3 regions of the Mediterraneibacter flintii genome follow, and region 2 is predicted to be linked to each of the others. Evidence: predicted binding sites of a transcription regulator. Region 2 holds the regulator's gene; each other region holds the start of a gene.
What was found. The regulator HrcA, encoded in region 2, represses chaperone genes, less so after heat shock. The targets are predictions, from matches to a motif close to TGTTAGCACTCNNNNNNNNNGAGTGCTAACA.

Region 1 (7,825 bases), 380 kb from region 2:
TCAACAGGCTCTCCAGGCTCATTGCGTTGTGTGCATAGTCGATCATCAATGTAAAATCCTCTGAGACTTTCACCATCTCAATCCTGCCTTTGACCTTCGCTTGCTTCAGTGCTCTTTTAATCTTATCCGCCGGCACGTCAAAATGACGGCACACCGCAATTGCTGTCAAAGAATTATAAACACTGAATGTCCCCGGAATATCGATCTCTACATCCATATCCATAACTCCTGAAGCATGGTATGCCACCCCCAGGTAGCCCGGCCTGGTTACGAGATGCACATCCATAGCACGCAGATCTGCTTTCTTGGAAAATCCAAATGTCTCCGTCCGGCAAGTGGCATTTTGAAAAACGTCTTCAAAATATTTATCGTCCACATTTGCAATTCCAATTCTGCACTGCTTAAACAACAACCCCTTGCACCTTTTATAGTCTTCAAAATCCTTATGTTCATTGGGCCCGATATGATCTTTTCCCAGATTCGTAAAAATCCCTATCTCAAACGGAATCCCTGCGGTTCTATGAAGCATCAAACCTTGGGAGGACACTTCCATTACAACACTGTCGCAGCCTTCCTTGAGCATCCTGGCAAAATACTGGTGGATCGTATAAGACTCCGGTGTTGTATTCGCTGCCGGAATCCTTTCCTCACCGATGATCGCCTCAATGGTTCCGATTAACCCTACCTTATGTCCTACCTCCTCTAAAATCGATTTGATCAGATAGGTCGTAGTAGTCTTTCCCTTTGTCCCTGTGATTCCGATGATTTTCAGCTTCTCTGCAGGATAACCAAAATATGCTGCTGACATTAAGGCAAGGGCATACCGGGAATCGCTGACCTTTATCACCGTCATCCCCTCCGGCGCGTCCACCTTTCTTTGCACAATCACTGCCGCTGCTTTCTTATCTGCCACTTCCTTTACATACGCATGCCCGTCAGATACTGCTCCACTGATACATACAAAAACAGAGCCTGCCTCTACTTTCCGAGAATCATTGACAAGCGTTGTCACCTCCGTCTCATCACTTCCCTGGATCACTTCATATTCCAAACGTTCTAGTAACTCATTTAGTTTCATTCTTTACTCCTCCTCAGGAAACCTCTGCCTCTTTATCAGGCCGGATTTGTCTCAATACGTTTTATTATAACAGCATTTATGTTATTTGTCTGCCCCAGGAACATTTTCGTATCAGGAATACAGATACATATGAAACCGCCGCAATTCCGATAATTAGAAGCGGAATCGCTGCCCACGCCGTAAAATCCCCAGGCTCCATATATTTTTTATAATTGTCCAGAAAGAGGATATGGATTAGATAGATACCAAATGAGCAGGAACAAATACGGTCGATCCAGCTTTTAAGTCTTCCCTCTGGTTCAAACCGGCATTTTTTAAACCGAATTGCCCAGAGAAAGAACGCTGCTGAACCGGCTACTATAAACGGACAGCCATATTCTAAAACCTTCTCGCAATGTTCCCCTGTCTGTACTGTCATTCCGGCAGTTATGCCGAATACAGCAGCCATGTTTGCCGCAAATATAAGAAATGCCGTCCTCTGCCCAAGTCGAATATGCTTTCTATACCGATAGATATAATATCCGATAAATACATAATACATATAGACTTTATCTCCGATTAACGGCAAATCATAGTAAGCCTCCTCGTGGACAAGCGAAGAGACATAATTGAAGATTGTCGTCACACTGATCACTGCCAGAAATGCGTATTCCAGCTTTATTCCCATAAACCGGCACATAACCTGCAAAAAAGGAATCACCAGGTAAATGGGAATCATCGCATACAAATACCACAGATGCGGTTCCGCAGGCACATACAAAATATCACCCAAATCATACGGGGTTTTCATATAAAATGTGTTCCACAGGTAATAGACAATGCTCCACACCACCAAAGCCACCACAAACCGCAAAAGCCTCCTGACATGTTTTTCAAGCGGCTCTTCCCTTCCCAGAAGAAGCGCTCCGGTAATCATAAAAAAGCATGGAACACTCACCCGTGCCACTGTATCTAATACCAGAGAAAAATAGTATTCCCCGGCAGAAATTTCTCCATACGCACGGCAAAAATAATTCGTTACATGAATGGCAATCACAAAAAGAAAGGAAACCATTCGGATGAACTCCAGATTATAATCCCTTTTTCTTATCTTCGGCTTTTCCTTCATTTCTTTTTTTCCTCTTGCTTCCCTTTCTCAAAAATGTACCCTTGACGACCGCACCTTTTCCAAAGCGTGCATTTAGCTCTTCTACGGCCGCGTTTAGTTTCTTATGCTTCTCATCCGTAGGTTTGGGCATCTCTACATCAAATATGGTAATCTGTTCCGGCTCTGTTTCATCTACCAGCTTTGCTGTTCGGATTCCAAGAAGCCTTACCGGTTCTCCGTTCCATACCTCTTTAAACAGACGGAGCGCTGTTTCATATAAAATTTGAGGTTTATTTGTCGGTCTGTCTAACTGCATTTGATGAGAAATCGTCTGAAAATCATAGTATTTGATTTCCATACTTACCATATATGCTTTCTGTCCCGCTTTTTTCAGCCTCATTCCCACACTGTCCGCCAGTCTGTCAAAAACCTGCTGTATCTCTTCTAAGGTTCTCGCGTCCTCTGACAGAGTCGTTGAATTTCCGATTCCTTTTGCCTCTGTCTGCTCTGACTGCACCAGGGAGTGATCGATGCCGTTGGCAAATTCCCAGAGCATTTTCCCATGACTTTTTAAATGCAGCGCTATCAGCTTTGGATCCGCCTGCGCTAAATCCCCTATCGTCTGAATTTCCAGCTTTTTTAACGTCTCTACACTGGAATGTCCCGCCATATATAATTCCCCGATTGGCAGCGGCCACATTTTCACCTGAATTTCTTCTGGAAATAATGTATGTACTTTATCTGGTTTCTCAAAATCCGATGCCATTTTCGCCAACAGCTTGTTTGTAGAGATTCCAATGTTCACTGTGAATCCAAATTTTTCCCGTATTCCATTCTTTATCTCAAAGGCAGCATCTACACAGGAAGGATACTTTCCTGCTATAGATGTAAAATCCATGTAGCACTCATCTATGCTGACCTGTTCTATCTCCTTTGTATATGTCTTAAGATATGTGATCAGACGCCGGCTTTTTTCCTTGTACATCGCGCGATCTGGCGCTTCCATCACCAGGTTTGGACACTTACGAAAGGCATTCGCAACGGGTTCCCCCGTGCGGATGCCATATCGTTTTGCAGGCAGAGACTTCGCAAGCACTACACCTCGGCGTGCTTTCTGATCGCCGCCGATAATCGCCGGTATCGTACGTAAGTCCTGCTTTGCACCACTTTTCAATTGCTCTACTGCCGTCCAGCTTAAATAGGCCGAGTTGACGTCAATATGGAAAATGGTAGGTCTCATGCAATAACCTGTCCTTTCACCCTCGCCTCTAGTTTTCCGTCAGAAGCATCTATTATGATAGTATCCTCTCTTCCTACATTCCCTGCAAGAATCAATCTTGCTGCCAGTGTCTCTACGTTTTTCTGCAGGTATCTCTTAAGCGGTCTTGCCCCGTACATCGGATCATATCCGCCTTCTACGACAAAACTCTTCGCAGCCTCTGTCAGTTCTATTCTTAGTTCTTTCTCCTGAAGACGTCTGTTGACATCCGCTATTAACAAATCAATGATCGCACGAATATTTGTTTTCGTCAATGGTTTGAACATGATTATTTCATCCAATCTGTTTAAAAATTCCGGTCTGAAATGTCCTCTCAAATCGTGCATTACCATCTCTTGGCTGCGTTCCTCTATCGTTCCGTCTTCCCGAATTCCTTCCAACAAATATCCTGCACCGATATTGGAGGTCATAATCAGTATCGTATTCTTAAAGTCTACTGTGCGTCCCTGTGAATCTGTAATACGCCCGTCGTCCAACACTTGAAGCAGTACATTAAATACATCCGGATGTGCCTTTTCAATCTCGTCAAACAATACAACGGAATATGGTTTTCTTCTGACTGCTTCCGTAAGCTGTCCTCCCTCGTCATATCCTACATATCCCGGAGGCGCTCCGATAAGTCGGGATACAGAATACTTTTCCATATACTCGCTCATATCAATGCGAACCATATTGTTCTCGTCATCAAACAAATCTGCGGCAAGCGCTTTGGCAAGCTCTGTTTTTCCAACCCCCGTAGGGCCTAGAAACAAGAAAGAACCGATTGGTTTAGAAGGGTCTTTGATCCCTGCCTTAGAACGGATAATCGCCTCTGTCACCAATTCCACGCCTTCCTCCTGTCCGATCACACGCTTGTGCAGCTCCTCTGCAAGATGGAGTGTTTTATTTCTCTCACTTTCGTTTAATTTTGCTACCGGAATTCCTGTCCATCTGGATATGATTCTTGCAATTTCTTCCTCTGTAACAGCTTCGTGAACCAGACTTAAATCCTTTGCCTTTACCTTTTCTTCCTCGTCCTCCAACTGTTTTTGAAGCTGTGGAAGCTTTCCATACTGAAGCTCTGCCGCCTTGTTCAAATCATATTCCCGCTGTGCCTTTTGTATTTCCTTATTTACCTGCTCTATTTCTTCGCGAATTTTCTGCACCCGTTCAACGGAGGTCTTTTCATTTTCCCACTGTACCTTCTTTCCCGCATACTCTTCTTTTAGTTCAGACAGTTCTTCCTGAAGATGCTCCAGCCGTTCTCTGCTTAAGCGATCCTCTTCTTTTTTCAATGCCTCTTCCTCAATCTCCAGTTGCATAACCCGTCTTCTAAGTTCGTCCAGCTCTGTAGGCATGGAATCCAGCTCCGTCTTTATCAGCGCACACGCCTCATCTACTAGGTCGATCGCTTTATCCGGCAGGAAACGATCGGATATATACCGGTTCGATAGGGTTGCCGCAGCTACCAATGCACTGTCTGTAATCTTCACTCCATGAAATACTTCATAACGTTCTTTTAACCCGCGCAGAATCGATATTGCATCTTCCACAGTAGGCTCCTCTACCATGACAGGCTGGAAACGGCGTTCCAACGCCGCGTCTTTTTCAATATACTGTCTGTATTCGTCCAGCGTTGTCGCACCGATACAGTGTAATTCTCCCCGCGCAAGCATTGGCTTTAGCATATTTCCTGCATCCATTGCACCGTCTGTTTTTCCTGCTCCTACGATTGTATGCAGCTCATCGATAAACAGAATAATTTTTCCGTCGCTGTTCTTTACTTCCTCTAATACTGCCTTTAATCGCTCTTCAAATTCTCCGCGGTATTTTGCCCCTGCTACCAGCGCTCCCATATCCAGGGAAAAAATCGTCTTCTCCTTAAGGCCCTCCGGAACATCCCCACTGACAATTCTCTGTGCAAGTCCTTCTACTACTGCTGTTTTGCCGACACCCGGCTCCCCTATCAAGACAGGGTTATTCTTTGTCTTACGCGAGAGGATTCGGACTACATTACGGATTTCTTCATCCCTTCCTATGACTGGATCCAATTTCTGGTCCCGCGCCCGTTCCACCAGATCTTGCCCGTATTTATTCAATGTGTCATACGTCGCTTCTGGATTATCACTGGTCACCTTCTGGTTTCCGCGCACAGTAGAAAGCGCCTGCAAAAAGCCCTCTCTGCTGATCCCAAACTCTCTGAAAAGTGGTTTTACGTCTCTGCCTGCATATTTCAGCAGGGATAAAAACAAATGCTCAACAGATACATATTCATCTCCCATCTGCTTCGCCTCATCTTCTGCGTGTATCAGGACATTGTTCAAATCCTGGCCTACAAATACCTGTCCTCCCTGTACTTTTGGACGTTTGCGCAGCAACTCCTCCGTCCGGTTGACAAACAGAGACCCTTGAATACTCATTTTCTCAAGCAGTTTTAAAATAAGACTGTCATCCTGCGTGACAAGAGCATACAAAAGATGTTCCTGTGCAAGCTCCTGGTTTCCATATTCATAAGCCAATTTCTCGCAGGACTGCACCGCCTGCATAGAATTCTGCGTAAATTTATTTATGTTCATAGCAAATCCTCCTTTACTATTCGTTTCATTGTTCTATAAGTAATATAGCAATGATTGTTAGCACTGTCAAGCATCGAGTGCTAATTTTAGATATTGTTTATACTTTATTATACTTATTCCTTGATAATCTTAAAATCGCATAAAGATTGTATTCCTTCTATTGACATCTGACAACCCTAATATTAATATTGGGTTGTCAATACTTGAATATATAAGGAGCGCTATTATGAGAATTTCAAAAAACATCCCCATCTATGGCCGCGTCGCCTACGATATTGCCTCACAGATTGCGAACGGAAAGCTGGTGGAGGGGCAGCGCTTTTCCGGACGTTCTTTGATGGGTTCCCAATATGGGGTATCTTCTGAGACAATCCGGCGTGCCATGAATTTACTTTCTAATATGAATATAATCGAAATTCAACAAAATGTAGGCGCGACCGTTATATCTCGGCAGAATGCACTTGTCTATGTGGAGCAATACAAGGTAGACAACGATTTAAGAGCCTTGAAATCCCAGCTAAAAGAGTTGACTTCCCAAAGAGATCAGCTAAACCGAGATATTTATGATACCTTCTTAAAAATCATGGATTTAGAGGAACGTTTTAAGGACAGTGAGCAGCTTAAGACCTATGAATTTACTGTTCGTGCAGACAGCAAGGCAGCCGGAAAGACACTCGCTGACATACAATTCAGGCAGAGCACCGGCGGTACAGTTGTCGCTATCCGAAGAGACGGGAAGGTACAGCTCTCCCCTGATTCAGAAACTACGCTGTATATCGGCGATGTTCTTGTCGTAGCATGCAATGTAGCCAGCATCAGCTATATCACAGAACTCGTCGGCTGATTCTAATTTTTACTATATTATGTACAGGAGGACTTTTATTTATGAAAAAGATTTTATCTCTTACCGTCGCCTCCATACTGCTGTCGGGCACTTTTTTCTCCATTGTTCCCGCTGTTCAAACAGAGGCGGCAGAGACAAAAGAAAAACAGGAGATTGTTTTTGCCGATGTAGGCTGGGATTCTGTGAAGCTCAACAACGCCATTGCAGGGCTGATCGCCGAAGAGGTCTTTGGATATACCTGGGTGGAAGTACCCGGTTCTACCCCTATCACCCATGAAGCATTGATGAAAAATGAAATCGATGTAAATATGGAGGAATGGACAAATAATATTCCGACCTATCAAAGCGATCTGGAGGACGGCACTTTTACAGAGCTTGGAATCAATTTTGACGATAATTACCAGGGATTGTATATCCCTAAGTATGTAGCTGATAAATATCCAGATCTCAAAACCGTTCAGGATCTGGAAAAATATCCGGAACTCTTTCCAGATCCGGAAGATACCTCCAAAGGAATCATCTATGGCGGAATTCCTGGCTGGGAAGCTACTGAAATTATGCAAAAGAAGATAGATGCCTACGGTCTGGATCAGTATTATAACTACCTCGTTCCAGGCAGCAATGCCGCCTTAGACTCTACAATTACTTCCGCCTGGGACAAAGAAGAGCCTTTTGTCGCATATTACTGGGAGCCCACATGGCTCATGGGAAAATATGATCTGGTTTTGCTTGAAGACAGCCCCTATGATCCCAATACTTATCACGACGGTATCGGTGCGTACCCTGCTGTGACTGTAACCGTAGCTGCAAGTAATGAATTTGCCAAATCCAATCCCGAATTTTGTGAATTTTTATCTAACTATCACACCGGTTCCGAACTCATCAGCGAGGGACTTGCCTATATGCAGAAAAACGATCCGGATGACCATGAAGCGGCCGCAAAATATCTTTTAAAGCAGCATCCCGAATTGATAGAAGAATG
Region 2 (7,825 bases):
GGGGTAGAGGCGCAGACGCTGGCAAATGTATATCTTGCTTTGGATCACGATTTAGATGTGATGCCGGTGATTAATAAGGTTGATTTACCAAGTGCAGAACCGGAACGTGTAAAAGAGGAGATAGAAGATGTTATCGGAATTGAGGCAGACGAGGCCCCTCTTATATCGGCGAAAACGGGCATGAATGTAGAGGAGGTACTGGAACAGATCATTACGAAAATTCCCGCACCGAAAGGGGATGCGAAGGCGCCTCTTAAGGCTCTGATCTTTGATTCTGTGTATGATTCCTATAAAGGGGTCATTGTATTTTGCAGAATCAAAGAAGGCACTGTAAAAAAGGGCACCCCAATCAAAATGATGGCGACAAAGGCTACGGCAGATGTGGTGGAAGTAGGATATTTTGGCGCGGGACAGTTCATTCCATGTGAGGAATTAAGCGCGGGGATGGTTGGATATATTACAGCGAGCCTTAAAAATGTAAAAGATACCAGAGTAGGAGATACGGTGACAAATGCGAAAGAGCCATGCGCCGAGCCTCTTCCGGGTTATAAAAAAGTAAACCCGATGGTTTACTGCGGGCTATATCCGGCAGATGGAGCAAAATATCCCGATCTGCGGGATGCTTTAGAAAAATTACAGCTAAATGACGCGGCTCTGCAATTTGAAGCAGAAACTTCTGTAGCGCTGGGGTTCGGGTTCCGCTGTGGATTTTTAGGGCTTCTGCATCTGGAGATTATTCAGGAACGTCTGGAGAGAGAGTATAATCTGGATCTAGTAACGACGGCGCCGAGTGTTATATACAAAGTGCACAAGACAAATGGAGAGGTCATTGATTTGACAAATCCGACAAATTTGCCCGATCCCGCCGAGATTGATTATATGGAAGAACCGATGGTAAAAGCCGAGATCATGGTTACATCTGAATTTATCGGTGCGATTATGGATCTGTGCCAGGAACGGCGGGGCATATACCAGGGCATGGAATATATAGAAGAAAAGCGTGCGGTACTTCACTACCACCTTCCATTAAATGAGATCATTTATGATTTCTTTGACGCATTGAAGTCCAGGTCGAGGGGATACGCTTCTTTTGATTATGAAATGCTGGGATATGAGCGCTCTGAACTGGTGAAGTTAGATATTCTTATTAATAAAGAAGAAGTAGATGCTCTGTCGTTTATTGTATTTAGCGGAAGTGCATATGAGAGGGGCAGAAAAATGTGCGAAAAATTAAAGGAGGAGATCCCGCGTCAGCTTTTCGAGATCCCGATTCAAGCGGCGATTGGAAGTAAAATTATCGCACGTGAGACTATACGCGCGATGCGCAAAGATGTCCTTGCAAAATGCTATGGAGGAGATATTTCGCGTAAGAAAAAGCTTCTGGAGAAACAAAAAGAAGGAAAGAAGCGTATGCGCCAGGTAGGAAATGTGGAAATTCCACAGAAAGCATTTATGAGTGTCTTAAAGTTGGATGATGATTGATATGAAAAAAGAATTAGAACTGTATTTGCATATTCCGTTTTGTGTCAGAAAATGTGCATATTGTGATTTTCTGTCCAACGCTGCAGAGGATAAGACAATCGATAGATATGTAAATGCATTGATAAGAGAGATAGAAAGCTGCTGTAGAGCGTTTCAAGAGTATACAGTAGCAACAGTATTTATGGGCGGAGGAACTCCGTCCATTTTAGCAGGGACAGAAACAGTACGGATTTTTCGTGCGCTGTATGAAAATTTTGAATTTGCAAAAGAACCAGAGATTACGATAGAAGTAAATCCAGGTACAGTAACGCGTGAAAAGCTGGAATTATGGAAAAATGCAGGTATCAACCGCTTAAGTATCGGATTACAGTCTGCCGACAATCGAGAATTGAAACTTTTAGGCCGGATACATACGTTTGAGGACTTTCTAGAGACGTATACAAAAGCAAGAGAAGCTGATTTTACAAACATCAATGTGGATTTGATTTCAGCTATTCCAGGGCAGGTTGCTGCCGACTGGGAACAGACACTTAGAAAAACTGCGCAGCTGGATCCGGAGCATATCTCAGCGTACAGTCTGATGATAGAGGAAGGCACTTTGTTTTATGACTGGTATGTAAAGGGCGGACATAGGGAAGGCAAAAAAGAGGTTCCCCCGCTTCCTGGTGAGGAGGAAGACCGCAGGATTTATAAAAAGACAAAAGAAATTTTAAAAGAGCATGGGTATGTGCGGTATGAGATTTCCAACTACGCAAAAGAGGGATATGCCTGCCGGCATAATTTAGGATACTGGGAACGAAAAGAGTATTTAGGGCTCGGACTTGGGGCTGCTTCTCTTATAAATGAACAGCGGTTTGCCAATACAGAGAGCTTGTCAGAATATCTAAATGCATTTGAAAAAAGAAAAGTTTCGTATTCTTCTGTGAGAGTAGGAAGAGAAACTTTGCGTATACAAGAGCAGATGGAAGAGTTTATGTTTTTGGGGCTCAGGAAAATGGAAGGAGTTTCGCGTTCTGAATTTGCACGGAAATTTCAAAAAGAATTAGAACAGGTATATGGAGTACAGATTAAGGAATTAAAAGAACGCGGACTTCTGGAAGAAAAAAAAGACTTTCTTTCTCTGACAGAATTTGGAATAGACGTCAGTAACTATGTATTCGAGCAATTTTTGGATCCATAGAAAGGCTGACCTGTCACATATTTCCTAAAAAAAATATAAACAGTGTTGACAAACGTAAACCCTAGTGCTATCTTAGTATACGTAAGGTGTTAGCACTCAAAACTAAAGAGTGCTAATAAACTTTAGGAAAGGAGAGAAAGATGGTAACGGGCGAAGGATTGAATGAAAGAAAACTGACGATATTAAAAGCAATCATCCGGAACTATCTTGAAACGGGAGAACCGGTTGGTTCACGAACCCTTTCCAAATATACAGAGCTGAATTTAAGCTCTGCGACAATCCGGAATGAGATGGCGGATTTGGAAGATTTGGGTTATATCTTCCAGCCCCATACATCTGCAGGAAGGATTCCTTCTGACAAAGGGTATCGACTGTATGTCGATATGCTGATGGAAGAAAAGGAGCAAGAGATTACGGAGCTGAGAAATACAATGCTGGAGAAGACAGACAAGGTCGATCAGGTATTGAAGCAGGCGGCGAAGGTGCTTGCAGCGAATACCAATTATGCGACGTTGGTATCTGCTCCTGTAAACAACCGCAATACATTGAAATTTATCCAGCTTTCCCAAGTGGATGAAGAACAGATTGTGGCTGTAATTGTAATGGGAGGAAACGTAATCAAGAATAAGATTATTGAAGTTGGCGAAAGCTTAAGTAATGAAAACCTTCTGAAGCTGAACATGCTGCTGAATACAACACTTAACGGCATGTCGATTGACCAGATTACACTGGGACTGATTGCCCGCTTAAAAGAGCAGGCAGGAATTCACAGCCAGGTCATTGGTGATGTGCTGGATGCGGTGGCAGAGATTATTCATGTGGAAGACGACATGGAGATCTATACCAGCGGGGCTACGAATATTTTTAAATATCCAGAATTAAGTGATAAGCAGAGTGCCCAGGAAATTATCAGTGCTTTTGAAGAAAAACAGCAGCTTGCCGATTTGGTGACGGAGACGCTTGCCAGTGAGGAAAATCATGGTATTCAGGTTTATATTGGAGATGAGGCACCTGTCAAGACAATGAAGGACTGTAGTGTCGTGACAGCGACATATGAACTGGGGGAAGGTATGAAAGGAACCATCGGTATCATCGGTCCGAAGCGTATGGATTACGAGCATGTTATGAATACGCTGAAAACTCTGCAAAGCGAGTTGGATGCGATTTACAGCAAAGAGCCGAAAGAATAGGAAGGTGAAAAATTAGTGGATGAAAAGATGAGCAAAGAAGATATGGTAAAAGAAGCAGTAGAAGAGGCAAAAGCAAAGGCGAATGAAGAACAGAACAAACAAGATGATGATATGAAAGAAAAAGAGCCCAAGTCATCTGCAGAAGAAGCACAAAAAGAAGAACAGCCGGAAGAAAACCAAGAGGCGGTTCCAGAAGAGGAGGCTTGTGAAAACGACAAGCCAGAAAAGAAAAAATTGTTCGGAAAGAAGCCAAAGAAAGACAAGAAGGATGAGAAGATTGAAGAGCTTACCGATCGTCTGACACGTCAGATGGCAGAGTTCGATAATTTCAGAAAGCGCACAGAGAAAGAAAAGTCTCAGATGTATGAGATTGGCGCAAAGGATGTGATTGAAAAAATCCTTCCTGTAGTGGACAATTTTGAGAGAGGACTCGCGGCAGTGGCGGAGGATGAAAAAGCAAGTCCGTTTGCAGAAGGAATGGAAAAGATTTATAAGCAGCTAATGACGACTTTAGAGTCCATGGAAGTGAAGCCGATCGAAGCGGTTGGCAAAGAGTTTAATCCAGATTTCCATAATGCGGTGATGCATGTGGAGGATGAAGAATTAGGCGAGAACATTATTGCAGAAGAATTTCAGAAAGGTTACACATACAGAGACAGCGTGGTAAGGCACAGTATGGTAAAAGTAGCAAATTAACTGTAAATATTAGAATAAAGAAGATTACAAATCAATGAAGGAGGACATTTACTATGGGAAAAATAATAGGGATTGACTTAGGTACGACAAACAGCTGTGTGGCTGTTATGGAAGGTGGCCAGCCGACTGTTATTGCGAATACGGAGGGCGCCAGAACAACCCCATCTGTTGTGGCATTTACAAAGAATGGAGAACGTCTGGTTGGTGAGCCGGCGAAGCGTCAGGCAGTAACCAATGCGAGCAGAACCATTTCTTCTATCAAAAGGGAGATGGGTTCCGATCATAAAGAGGATATTGATGGAAAGAAATATTCTCCGCAGGAAATTTCTGCGATGATTTTGCAGAAGTTAAAAGCAGATGCAGAAGGGTATTTAGGAGAGAAGGTAACAGAAGCGGTTATCACTGTTCCGGCGTATTTCAATGACGCACAGCGTCAGGCTACAAAAGATGCCGGAAAGATCGCGGGCTTAGACGTAAAACGTATCATCAACGAGCCTACAGCGGCAGCACTTGCTTACGGACTGGACAATGAAAAAGAACAGAAGATTATGGTATATGATTTAGGTGGTGGAACATTTGATGTATCTATCATCGAGATTGGCGACGGTGTTATTGAAGTACTCGCAACAGCCGGAAATAACCGGCTTGGCGGTGATGACTTTGACCAGAAGATTACAGACTATATGCTCGCTGACTTTAAAGCAAAAGAGGGAGTAGATTTGTCTACAGATAAGATGGCTCTCCAGAGACTGAAAGAAGCAGCAGAGAAAGCGAAAAAAGAGCTCTCTTCTGCGACAACGACAAATATCAATCTTCCATTTATTACAGCAACGGCAGAAGGGCCGAAGCACTTTGACATGAACCTGACAAGAGCAAAATTTGATGAACTGACAAGGGATCTGGTAGACAAAACAGCAGAGCCGGTTAAAAGAGCGCTCTCCGATGCAGGCCTGACAGCGTCAGAATTAGGGCAGGTATTGCTGGTAGGTGGATCTACACGTATTCCTGCCGTTCAGGAAGAAGTAAAACGTCTGACAGGAAAAGAGCCAAGTAAATCCTTAAATCCAGATGAGTGTGTTGCACTGGGAGCTTCTGTACAGGGCGGTAAGCTTGCCGGAGATGCAGGTGCAGGGGATATTCTTCTTCTGGATGTTACGCCGTTGTCACTGTCTATCGAGACAATGGGTGGAGTGGCTACAAGGCTGATTGAGAGAAATACAACGATTCCTACAAAGAAGAGCCAGATTTTCTCTACAGCGGCAGACAATCAAACGGCAGTTGACATCAATGTAGTACAGGGTGAGAGACAGTTTGCAAAGGACAATAAGTCTCTTGGACAGTTCCGGTTAGATGGAATCCCGCCGGCTCCACGTGGAATCCCACAGATTGAAGTTACATTTGACATTGATGCAAACGGTATTGTAAATGTGTCTGCAAAAGATTTGGGAACAGGAAAAGAGCAGCATATTACAATTACAGCAGGTTCCAATATGTCCGATGCGGATATCGACAAGGCAGTGAAAGAGGCTGCAGAATTCGAGGCACAGGACAAGAAGAGAAAAGAAGCGATAGATACAAGAAACGAAGCAGATGCTATGGTATTCCAGACAGAGAAAGCGCTTAAGGAAGTAGGCGATAAGCTGGATGCAAATGATAAAGCGGCGGTTGAGGCAGATTGCCAGGCATTAAAGGACGTCCTTGCAAAATCCACTCCAGAGGAGGCAACAGATGCACAGGTAGCTGAGATCAAAGCTGCGAAAGAGAAATTGATGGAAAGTGCACAGAAACTTTTCACAAAGATGTATGAACAGGCGGGAGCTGGTGCAGGTGCGGGAGCAGCAGGCGGTCCGACACCAGAAGCAGGTCCGGCGCCAGATGGTTTCCAGGGTGATGATGTTGTAGATGGAGACTATAAGGAAGTCTAAGAGCACCTTAAAAGATTCTGCCAAGCTGCCAGAGTGCAGCTTTGCAGAATCTTTCTTGAGTATATACAAGATGAATGAAAGAGTGAAAGGTAGAGTATAGGATTATGGCAGAGTCAAAAAGAGATTATTACGAGGTGCTTGGAGTAGGCCGTGATGCGGATGATGCTGCGATCAAGAAAGCGTACCGCGTTCTGGCAAAAAAGTACCATCCGGATATGAATCCGGGAGATGCCGAGGCGGAGAAGAAATTCAAAGAGGCATCAGAAGCGTATGCAGTGCTCAGTGACCCTGATAAACGCCGGCAGTATGATCAGTTCGGGCATGCGGCATTTGAAGGCGGCGCCGGGGGAGCAGGGGGCTTCGGCGGTTTTGATTTTAATGGCGCGGATTTCAGTGACATTTTTGGAGATATTTTTGGAGATTTGTTTGGCGGCGGCAGAAGAAGCGGCCGGGCGGGCAATGGTCCGATGAGAGGAGCAAATATAAGGAAAAGTATCCGAATTACATTTGAGGAAGCTGTTTTTGGATGTGAGAAAGAGTTGGATTTGATACTAAAAGATCCATGTGAGTCGTGTCATGGATCTGGAGCAAAACCAGGGACGACGCCGGAAACATGTCCAAAATGCGGAGGAAAAGGCCAGGTGGTATATACTTCCCAGTCATTCTTTGGTACGGTGCAGAATGTACAGACATGTCCAAACTGTGGCGGTTCAGGAAAGGTGATCAAGGAGAGATGTCCTTCTTGTTCGGGAACAGGTTATACATCCAGCAGGAAAAAGATCAAAGTGACAATTCCGGCAGGAATTGACAATGGGCAGAGTGTGCGTATCCGTGACAAAGGCGAGCCAGGCGCAAACGGCGGCCCAAGAGGGGATCTGCTGGTGGAAGTAAATGTCTCCAGACATCCGATCTTCCAGAGACAGGATGTGCATATTTTCTCCACAGTTCCGATTTCATTCGCACAGGCAGCTTTAGGAGGGGATGTGAGGATTCCAACGGTAGACGGCGATGTACTCTATACAGTGAAGCCGGGCACAAAGACAGATACGAAGGTACGCTTGAAAGGAAAAGGGGTGCCGTCTCTTAGAAATGCGCAAGTGAGGGGCGATCATTATGTAACATTGGTGATTCAGACGCCGGAGAAGTTAAGCCAGGAGGCAAAAGAAGCATTGCGCAGATTTGATGAACTGACGGGAAATACACTTCACCAGAATGAGTCTGTATCAGAGAAAAATGAGAAGAAACCTAAGAAAAAAGGATTTATGGATAAAGTAAAAGAAGCATTTGAGGAATAAAAGCATGACAATGCCGCAGGCCATTATTGAAATGGTGCTGCGGCATTTTTTTGTATA
Region 3 (7,825 bases), 1.6 Mb from region 2:
TATTGATCCAGAGAATGAAGATAAGCTGCAGCAATCCATCAGCCGGCTTACAAAAGGAAAAACACTGATTGTCGTAGCTCACCGGTTATCCACAATCATGTATGCAGATCAGATCTGCGTACTCGAAAATGGGAAGATTACAGCCCATGGCACCCATGAACAGCTACTGCTGTCCTCCCATACCTACCAGGATATGTGGAAAGCACATATTAGTACCATGGAATGGATGATGTAGGACGGAGGTAGAATCAAATGTTAAAGATAATAAAAAGAGTACTCGATCTTTCTGGTAATCTAAAGGGGCGGCTTTGGGGCAGTTTTATCTGTGGATTTTTGAATGCTATGGCGGGCATGCTGCCTCTGGCTGCGGTATACTATTTCCTTATACAAGCCTTCCTGGACCAGACTCTTAATGGTCATACATGGGGCGTTGTATTGGGAATCCTTGCAGCAGCTCTTATATTGAAAATCTTATTTCAATATCTTGTATATCGCCTGCAAAGTACAGCCGGCTTCGAATTTGTCGCCAGAGAACGGATTGCATTGGGAAATCGGCTTCGCAGTGTTCCCATGGGTTACTATCACGAAAAATCTTTAGGCGAAATTACCGCAACCGTAACAACAGATCTGGTTTTTTTGGAGCAGTATGCCATGCATATTCTCGATAAAGTAACAACCGGCGTTGTCAGCATGATTGTGATTACGGCTGCTTTGCTGCTTTTTGACTGGCGTATCGGAATGATTTTTGCAGCGGGAGTTGCCCTCTCTTTCCTTGTTTACAATGTCATGCAAAAAAAGGGGCGGGAACTTACTCGAAAGCAGCAGGAGGCTCAGACAGAAGCCATACAATCGACTTTAGAGTATATCCAGGGAATTTCTGTTGTAAAATCCTTTAATATGTGTCAAAAAAATTTAAGTACTATACGCGCCGCTTACGAAAAAGGGGCGGCTGCAGCTTACGCACTGGAAAAAACCTTTACCCCGTTAAACACGATATATTCTTCTATCTTCCGCATAGCCGCATGTTTTATTATGCTTTGTGCGCAGCTTATTATGCTGTCCGGCGAAATGAGCTTCCCTATGCTTGCGGTCAGTCTGCTCGCAGCTTTTTCTGTTTTCACACCGGTGGAGGTTATGGGACAGATGACACAGATGATACGAATTCTGGAGACGTCACTGGATCGCGTAGAGGAAATGAAGCACGCAAAGGTATTGGATGAAAGTGGAAAGAATATTCCTTTACAATCACAGGAAATAGAATTTCAACATGTGGATTTTGCTTATGAAAAGGGAAAAACGATCTTAAAGGATGTGAGCTTCCGCGTGCCGGAAAAGAAGATGACTGCGATCGTCGGTCCATCCGGAAGCGGTAAAACAACAATCTCTCGTTTGATTGCCCGATTCTGGGATGTTCAGAAAGGCGCTGTCCTTGTAGGCGGTCATACTGTAAAGGAATATACCTGCGACAGTTTACTGAAAAATATGAGCATGGTATTTCAGAATGTATATCTGTTTTCAGACACTGTCGAAAACAACATTAAATTCGGAAGTCCGGCTGTCTCTCACGAACAGGTAATTGATGCGGCAAAAAGAGCCTGCTGCCATGATTTTATTATGGCTATGCCGGACGGCTATCAGACACGAATCGGCGAAGGAGGCGCTAATTTATCCGGCGGAGAACGCCAACGGATTTCTATTGCGAGAGCAATGCTGAAAAATGCTCCTATTATTCTGTTAGATGAGGCGACGGCCAGCGTTGATCCAGAAAATGAAGTATTGTTACAACGTGCAATTAGTGAACTGGTTAAGGATAAGACTTTAGTCGTAATTGCGCACAGACTCTCTACTATTCGCAATGCTGACCAAATCCTGGTATTAAATGATGGACAGATTATGCAGTCTGGGACGCATGAAGAATTGCTCAAAGAGGAGGGTATGTATAAGGACTTCTGGACTGCCAATCGAAAAGCAAGAAAGTGGAAAATCGAGTAAGCTTCCAGAAAGAAAAGAGAGCCCTGCCAACGTTGACAGGGCTCTTTCTTATGCTCTATGTGACGAAACACCTTTCTTTTGGCATCAGCCTTCAATTGCAATATGCTTTTTCGTCTCCACTGCTTTTTCATCCTTCTTCGGAATCGACAGCCGCAAAATACCATTTTCGTATTTTGCCCTGATGTCCTCCTGTGTAAGAGCATTTCCTACATAGAAGCTTCTCTGCATTGCCCCTGCATAGCGCTCTTTACGGATATATTTCCCTTTCTTATCCTCCTCATCTTTGTCTATAGCTTTAGAAGCAGACACTGTCAGATACCCTTCCTCCAGCTGGACGCTGATTTCATCTTTCTTAAATCCAGGAAGATCAATGTCGACCTCATATCCGCCCTCATGCTCACGAATATCCGTCTTCATCATATTTTTTACGTGTTTTCCATACAGAGGATTCTTCTTTCCCCAGAAGTCACTCTCGAACGGGAAGTTCATCCAATCATCATCAAATAAATTTTCTCCAAAAATACTAGGCATCAACATAAGTCATTTCTCCTTTCAAATTCTAATCTTTTTGTTCTATGAACCGCTTACGCGGCTGCCATCAGCACTCTTAGACAAATACTTAAGTGTTGTAAGCAAAGAATCTAAGGAATCAGAACCTTCCTTTTTGTTCCTCTTCCTTTGTTCTATCTATTATATAGCACATAGTTGTTAGCACTGTCAAGAGGTGAGTGCTATTTTTTTAACGATCTATATCATTCTATACACTATTTAAAACTTTTTATTGACATTAAGAGGTACCTCTTGTATTATTCTAGAGGTACCTCTTAAAAGAAAGGAAACAAAAATCATGTGTTATCCCGATGATCATGAGCTGACTGAGCTTTTTTACCAGGTTGTCCGGCAATTGGAAAACCTCGCAAAATCCAGCCATAAAAATATGAACTTTTTTTCCGGACAGTATAAGTGTCTCTTTCTCCTGGACGAAGCAGGCACAATCACACAGAGACGCCTTTCCCATATTCTTGAGATTCGTTCCACCTCCTTAAGTGAAATACTGTCAAAGCTGGAGAAAAAAGGATACATTACAAGAACGCTTTCAGAAACGGACAAACGAACTTATATTATCTCTGTCACATCAGATGGGAGAAAAGAGGCCCAGCGTGTAAGAAGTATACGATTAAAAGAGCACCATGAGCTCACAGACCCACTGTCTGATGATGATAAGTATGCTCTTTACAAAATTCTGGAAAAAATAAAAGAATATTATACAAAACAGGAGGATATATAAATTGTACGATACAACTAAAATAACAGACCGGAGAAAAACATTTATATTTATGAACATACTGGTTTCCACGATTGCCTCCTCTATGCTTTCCACAGCCATGACAACAGCTCTGCCTCCTATCGCTGCGGATCTGTCTATCAGTGTCACGACAGGTCAATGGCTGACAAGCGGATATTCTCTGGCAATGGGGATCATTATGCCCCTCACTGCCTTTCTGATCCGGAGGCTCCCCACAAAAAAATTATATCTGGGTGGAATTTCTATTTTTATCGCAGGTCTGGTCATCAGCCTTTTTTCAAACACATTCTCTGTTATGATGGCAGGAAGAGTATTGCAGGCATGTGGAAATGGGATCTTAATGTCCATCTCCCAGGTCGTTATCCTTTCCATCTACCCTGTAGAAAAAAAGGGAACTGTCATGGGCTGGTACGGACTGGCATGCGGCGCTGCACCTGTCATTGCCCCCACACTGGCCGGCATCCTTGTCGATGTCATCAACTGGAGAGCCATCTTTGGGCTGGCGCTTGCAGTTATGCTTCTCTCACTTATAATCGCATGGTTTGTATTTGATGATGTTTTGGAAACGTATAAAAAGAAATTTGATACTCTTTCTTTTATCTTAAGTGTCTTTGCCTTCGGCGGGGTCACTCTCGGTATCGGAAATATCAGCGCTTACGGCCTTACTTCTCCTCTTGTTTTCATTCCTCTGACAACAGGCATCATCACCTCTGCTCTATTTACATACAGGCAGCTTCATATAGAAGAACCATTTCTGGAACTCGGTATATTAAAAAGTACAGAGTACGCTTTAAGCGTCATCGGAAGCATGCTGTTGTATTTTATTATGATGGGCTCTTCTGTCATCATGCCTTTATATGTACAGTCCATAATGGGATATTCCGCCACAGTTTCTGGGCTTGTCACCTTGCCTGGTTCCCTCGCGATGGCGATCGTCAGCCCCCTCGCCGGAAAAATCTTCGACAAGCTGGGAATGAAGAAACTCTTTATATACGGCGCAGCTTTTCTTATCATCAGTAATCTGGGAATGTATTTCATTACAATGCATACTTCTGTCATAATCGCTGCTTCTTATAATGTCATCCGCTGTATTGCAATCGGCTGTCTTATGATGCCGCTTATCACATGGGGGACCTCCTATGTCAGAAATACACAGGTGGCAGATGCGACTGCTCTTTTAACCTCCCTGCGCACCATTGCCGGTGCGGTCGGCTCTGCCGTCTTCGTGGGCATTATGACAGTAATCGCTGATAATTCTGTCCCTCAATACGGAGAAAATGCCGGTATGCACGGGTTAAATATTACCTTTCTGTGTATGTCCGCAGGCGCGACCATACTCTTGGGAATTGCCGTTTTTCTTGTAAAAGCCAGCTCTGATACCGAACAAAGTGGGCAAGCCCACTTCAACTCTCCTGCCTCTCACTCTTAAGGGGATTGTCCACTTTGCGCGCCGCCGCAATGCCGCAAAGCAGTAAAATTTCCTTATTGCGGCGTGCGCATCCCGCCCGGAGGGCTTTTACTCTATGATTCAAACAGACATATCTGTTCTTCCTTTAGAGACTTTACTTTTCTCTCTGTAATCTTATCTTTCTCCGAAATAACACCGCATAGCAAAGGTGATTTAGGATCATAGTTCTTTAAATTTTCCTTAACTGTTTCCGGTTTGAAATTCGCATAGCAGTATTTGCAGCCGTTTAAGCAAGTATTATAAGCGCCAATGTCAATACTCTCCACACATCCGCAAACTGTTCTCTGTCCCTTGTCCTTCTCTGCCTGGATTTTGCAGCCTGTCAGCTTTTCTATCAGTTCTTTGTCAATACAGCAGTTATGCTGGATTTTGCATAATTCAAGATCGAGCTCCTCTGCACAAGAGCACACCTGTATCCTGTTTGCTTCCGCCGCCTTCCTAATTTTACCTGCAAATTCTATGAGTCTCGCTTTGTCTATCTCTTTTCTTCCGAGGGCCTCCATATTTTTTCTAATTTTTTTGTATATATCCACAAAACTGATTACGCATTTATCTGTATATCCACACAGAGCCTCTGCTATCTGTCCAAATGCATTTAAGTGATATTCTTCTGTATACCGTTCTGTAAAAAGAATCGGGTCATATCTCCATATTACCCTTTCTCTTCCTACTTTTTCCACCAGCTTCCAAAATACAGGTATAATTTGTTCTCTCTTATGTGCAGTATCTGTCTCTATATCCGTTCCATAGCCTGTCAGGGTAAATTGAAAATAATACGTATATCCTGCTAATTCATCCAACCGCTTCATCATATTTTCGGGGTTTTTCGTCCAGAATACAATACAGTCTACTACCTCCGGTGAAATATCTATTTTACTGATCTGCCGCGAATTGAACGGATTACGGACATAGACATACTGCTCCTTTATCCGTTGGAAAAACCAGTCGGAAAAATATTTTGGTATATCTGTCCTTCTGCTCACACTTAATATCATCTCTTCTCTCTCTTTCTTCTGTCTTTTATAAACCTTATGATACGTTACATTCGCTTCTTCGTCTATAACCGGAATAACGATTTCTGCTCTGAGCAAACAGGGCTTTCTCACGCCGAAACGCGGCAGTATTTGTATAAACTATTATAGAGAATCCCTTAAAATAGCGGTAATGTCTTTTTCCGTCAAAGGTGCATATGCATTTTCCAGCCCCTCATTTACTGCAATATGATGTGCCATCTCTTCGATTCTGGTCTCGTCAATACCTACTTCCTTTAAATGCATTGGAAGCCCTATGGATTCAAAAAATTTATAGGTTTCCTCAATAGCCTTATTTGCTATCTCATATTTATCAAGATTTTTGTCTATTCCAAATACATTGACCCCATATTTTACAAAACGTCCTACGGTTTTGTCATTCAGAATATGCTTCATCCACCTCGGTGTAAGAATGGCAAGCCCTTCTCCATGCGTAATATCATAGTAAGCGCTAAGCGCGTGCTCCATACCATGACAGGGCCAACCGGAGGCACTGTTTCCCAGCGCAAGAATACCATTGCACCCGTATGTACAGCAGAGCATCAATTCTGCCCTTGCCCTGTAATCCTCTGGATGTTCTAAGGCAATTTTGGTATTCACCATCAAGCTTTTTAATTCTGCCTCACAGAAACCGTCATTCAACAATGTCGTATCCTCCGTGAAGTATTGCTCCATGACATGATTCATCGCATCCGCACAGCCGGCTGCCGTCTGCTTTCTCGATACCGAAAATGTATACGTCGGATCAAGAATAGAGCATACTGGAAATAAATGTGGATCGACGTATCCAATTTTATCATTTGTCTCTGTTCTGGAAATTACCCCTCCACAGTCATATTCACTCCCTGTAGCTGCCAGCGTCAGGATATCTACAATCGGCAGAGCGTCCTTCGCGGATACCTTATAGGAAATCAAATCCCACGGATCACCGTCATATTTTGCCCCTGCCGCAATCGCTTTGGAACAGTCAAGTACGCTGCCGCCGCCTACCGCAAGGATAGCATCTATTGTATGCTGCTTACAGATACGTACACCATCCAGTACACTCGGATCATACTTCGGATTTGGCTGGATGTCAGAAAGCTCATAGATTTCAAATTCTGCAAGCAGCTCTTTTACCTTGTCATACAATCCTAACTTTTTTATGCTTCCCGAGCCATATGTCAAAAGAATCCTTTTTCCAAGTGGTTTCATCACCTCAGGCAGATTGGAAATCACTCCTTTTCCAAAGATCAGTCTGGTCGGTGTCTGATAATCAAAATTCTGCATATTCGTTTCCCTCCTATATGATTCTTTGCTTTACGTTACTAAGCCATCATATATCCTGGAGTATACTCTAAGTCAAGTCTTTTTGAAATTTTAAATAAATTGTAAACATCCATTTTCCAATTATGCGCAGTGTACATTCCTGAAAAGTTTTATTGTATTAGGAAACAACGCTTCTTATATCATAGAAAAAGCAGTTAACCTAGGATTTATAGACTAACTGCTCAAACGATTTTCTATCTTTATACCTTCTTCCTTGTCAAGAAAACTCCAATCATTGCACCGATAAAGATAATCGGCGCCACCCTGACAAACAGCCATTCAAATGAATGAAAAGCCACTCCCAAGACAGCAATTTCCGGATCACTGTAATCCCAACCTAAATATGGACTGTTTATAACTGTTAGAACTGTAAAAATTGCTATTATAACCATACACAAAGAAATAAGCAGCCAATGAAGGAGCTTTCTTCTCATAATTTCCCTTTGTGCCAGTTGTGAATTTATCACCTCTAATTTTTTAGAAATCACTTTTAAATCATCCGTCTCGTTCTCTGCAACAGTTTCTCCAAGCAATGTGCTTACGGGTGTTTCAAGTACTTCCGATATAATAATCAACATATCAGAGTCGGGAACTGACAATCCTTGTTCCCATTTAGATATAGTTTGTCGTACTACATTCAGCTTAACAGCAAGTTGCTGCTGTGAAAGTCCTTTTGATTTTCTAATTGCTTTCATATTTTCATTTAGAATTCGGATAATC

Region 1: a site for HrcA is predicted at 6,055-6,085, ahead of clpB (ATP-dependent chaperone ClpB). Genes of this name have one in related genera too.
Region 3: a site for HrcA is predicted at 2,699-2,729, ahead of ACZ5C4_RS04085 (Hsp20/alpha crystallin family protein). Genes of this name have one in related genera too.

What each region holds. Positions count from the first base shown of each region.
Region 1 covers NZ_AP031405.1:2,842,060-2,849,884, forward strand. Annotated here, with positions in the region: gene ACZ5C4_RS13665 (UDP-N-acetylmuramoyl-L-alanyl-D-glutamate--2,6-diaminopimelate ligase) at 1-1,078, opposite strand, end outside; gene ACZ5C4_RS13670 (acyltransferase) at 1,155-2,186, opposite strand; gene ACZ5C4_RS13675 (DNA polymerase Y family protein) at 2,149-3,405, opposite strand; gene clpB (ATP-dependent chaperone ClpB) at 3,402-5,999, opposite strand; gene ACZ5C4_RS13685 (GntR family transcriptional regulator) at 6,226-6,843, shown strand; gene ACZ5C4_RS13690 (glycine betaine ABC transporter substrate-binding protein) at 6,885-7,825, shown strand, end outside.
Region 2 covers NZ_AP031405.1:2,461,566-2,469,390, reverse strand. Annotated here, with positions in the region: gene lepA (translation elongation factor 4) at 1-1,482, shown strand, start outside; gene hemW (radical SAM family heme chaperone HemW) at 1,484-2,662, shown strand; gene hrcA (heat-inducible transcriptional repressor HrcA) at 2,803-3,852, shown strand; gene grpE (nucleotide exchange factor GrpE) at 3,880-4,548, shown strand; gene dnaK (molecular chaperone DnaK) at 4,602-6,473, shown strand; gene dnaJ (molecular chaperone DnaJ) at 6,578-7,768, shown strand.
Region 3 covers NZ_AP031405.1:870,149-877,973, reverse strand. Annotated here, with positions in the region: gene ACZ5C4_RS04095 (ABC transporter ATP-binding protein) at 1-235, shown strand, start outside; gene ACZ5C4_RS04090 (ABC transporter ATP-binding protein) at 253-1,992, shown strand; gene ACZ5C4_RS04085 (Hsp20/alpha crystallin family protein) at 2,077-2,529, opposite strand; gene ACZ5C4_RS04080 (MarR family winged helix-turn-helix transcriptional regulator) at 2,840-3,280, shown strand; gene ACZ5C4_RS04075 (DHA2 family efflux MFS transporter permease subunit) at 3,282-4,727, shown strand; gene ACZ5C4_RS04070 (DUF1848 domain-containing protein) at 4,820-5,761, opposite strand; gene ACZ5C4_RS04065 (iron-containing alcohol dehydrogenase) at 5,903-7,066, opposite strand; gene ACZ5C4_RS04060 (helix-turn-helix domain-containing protein) at 7,306-7,815, opposite strand.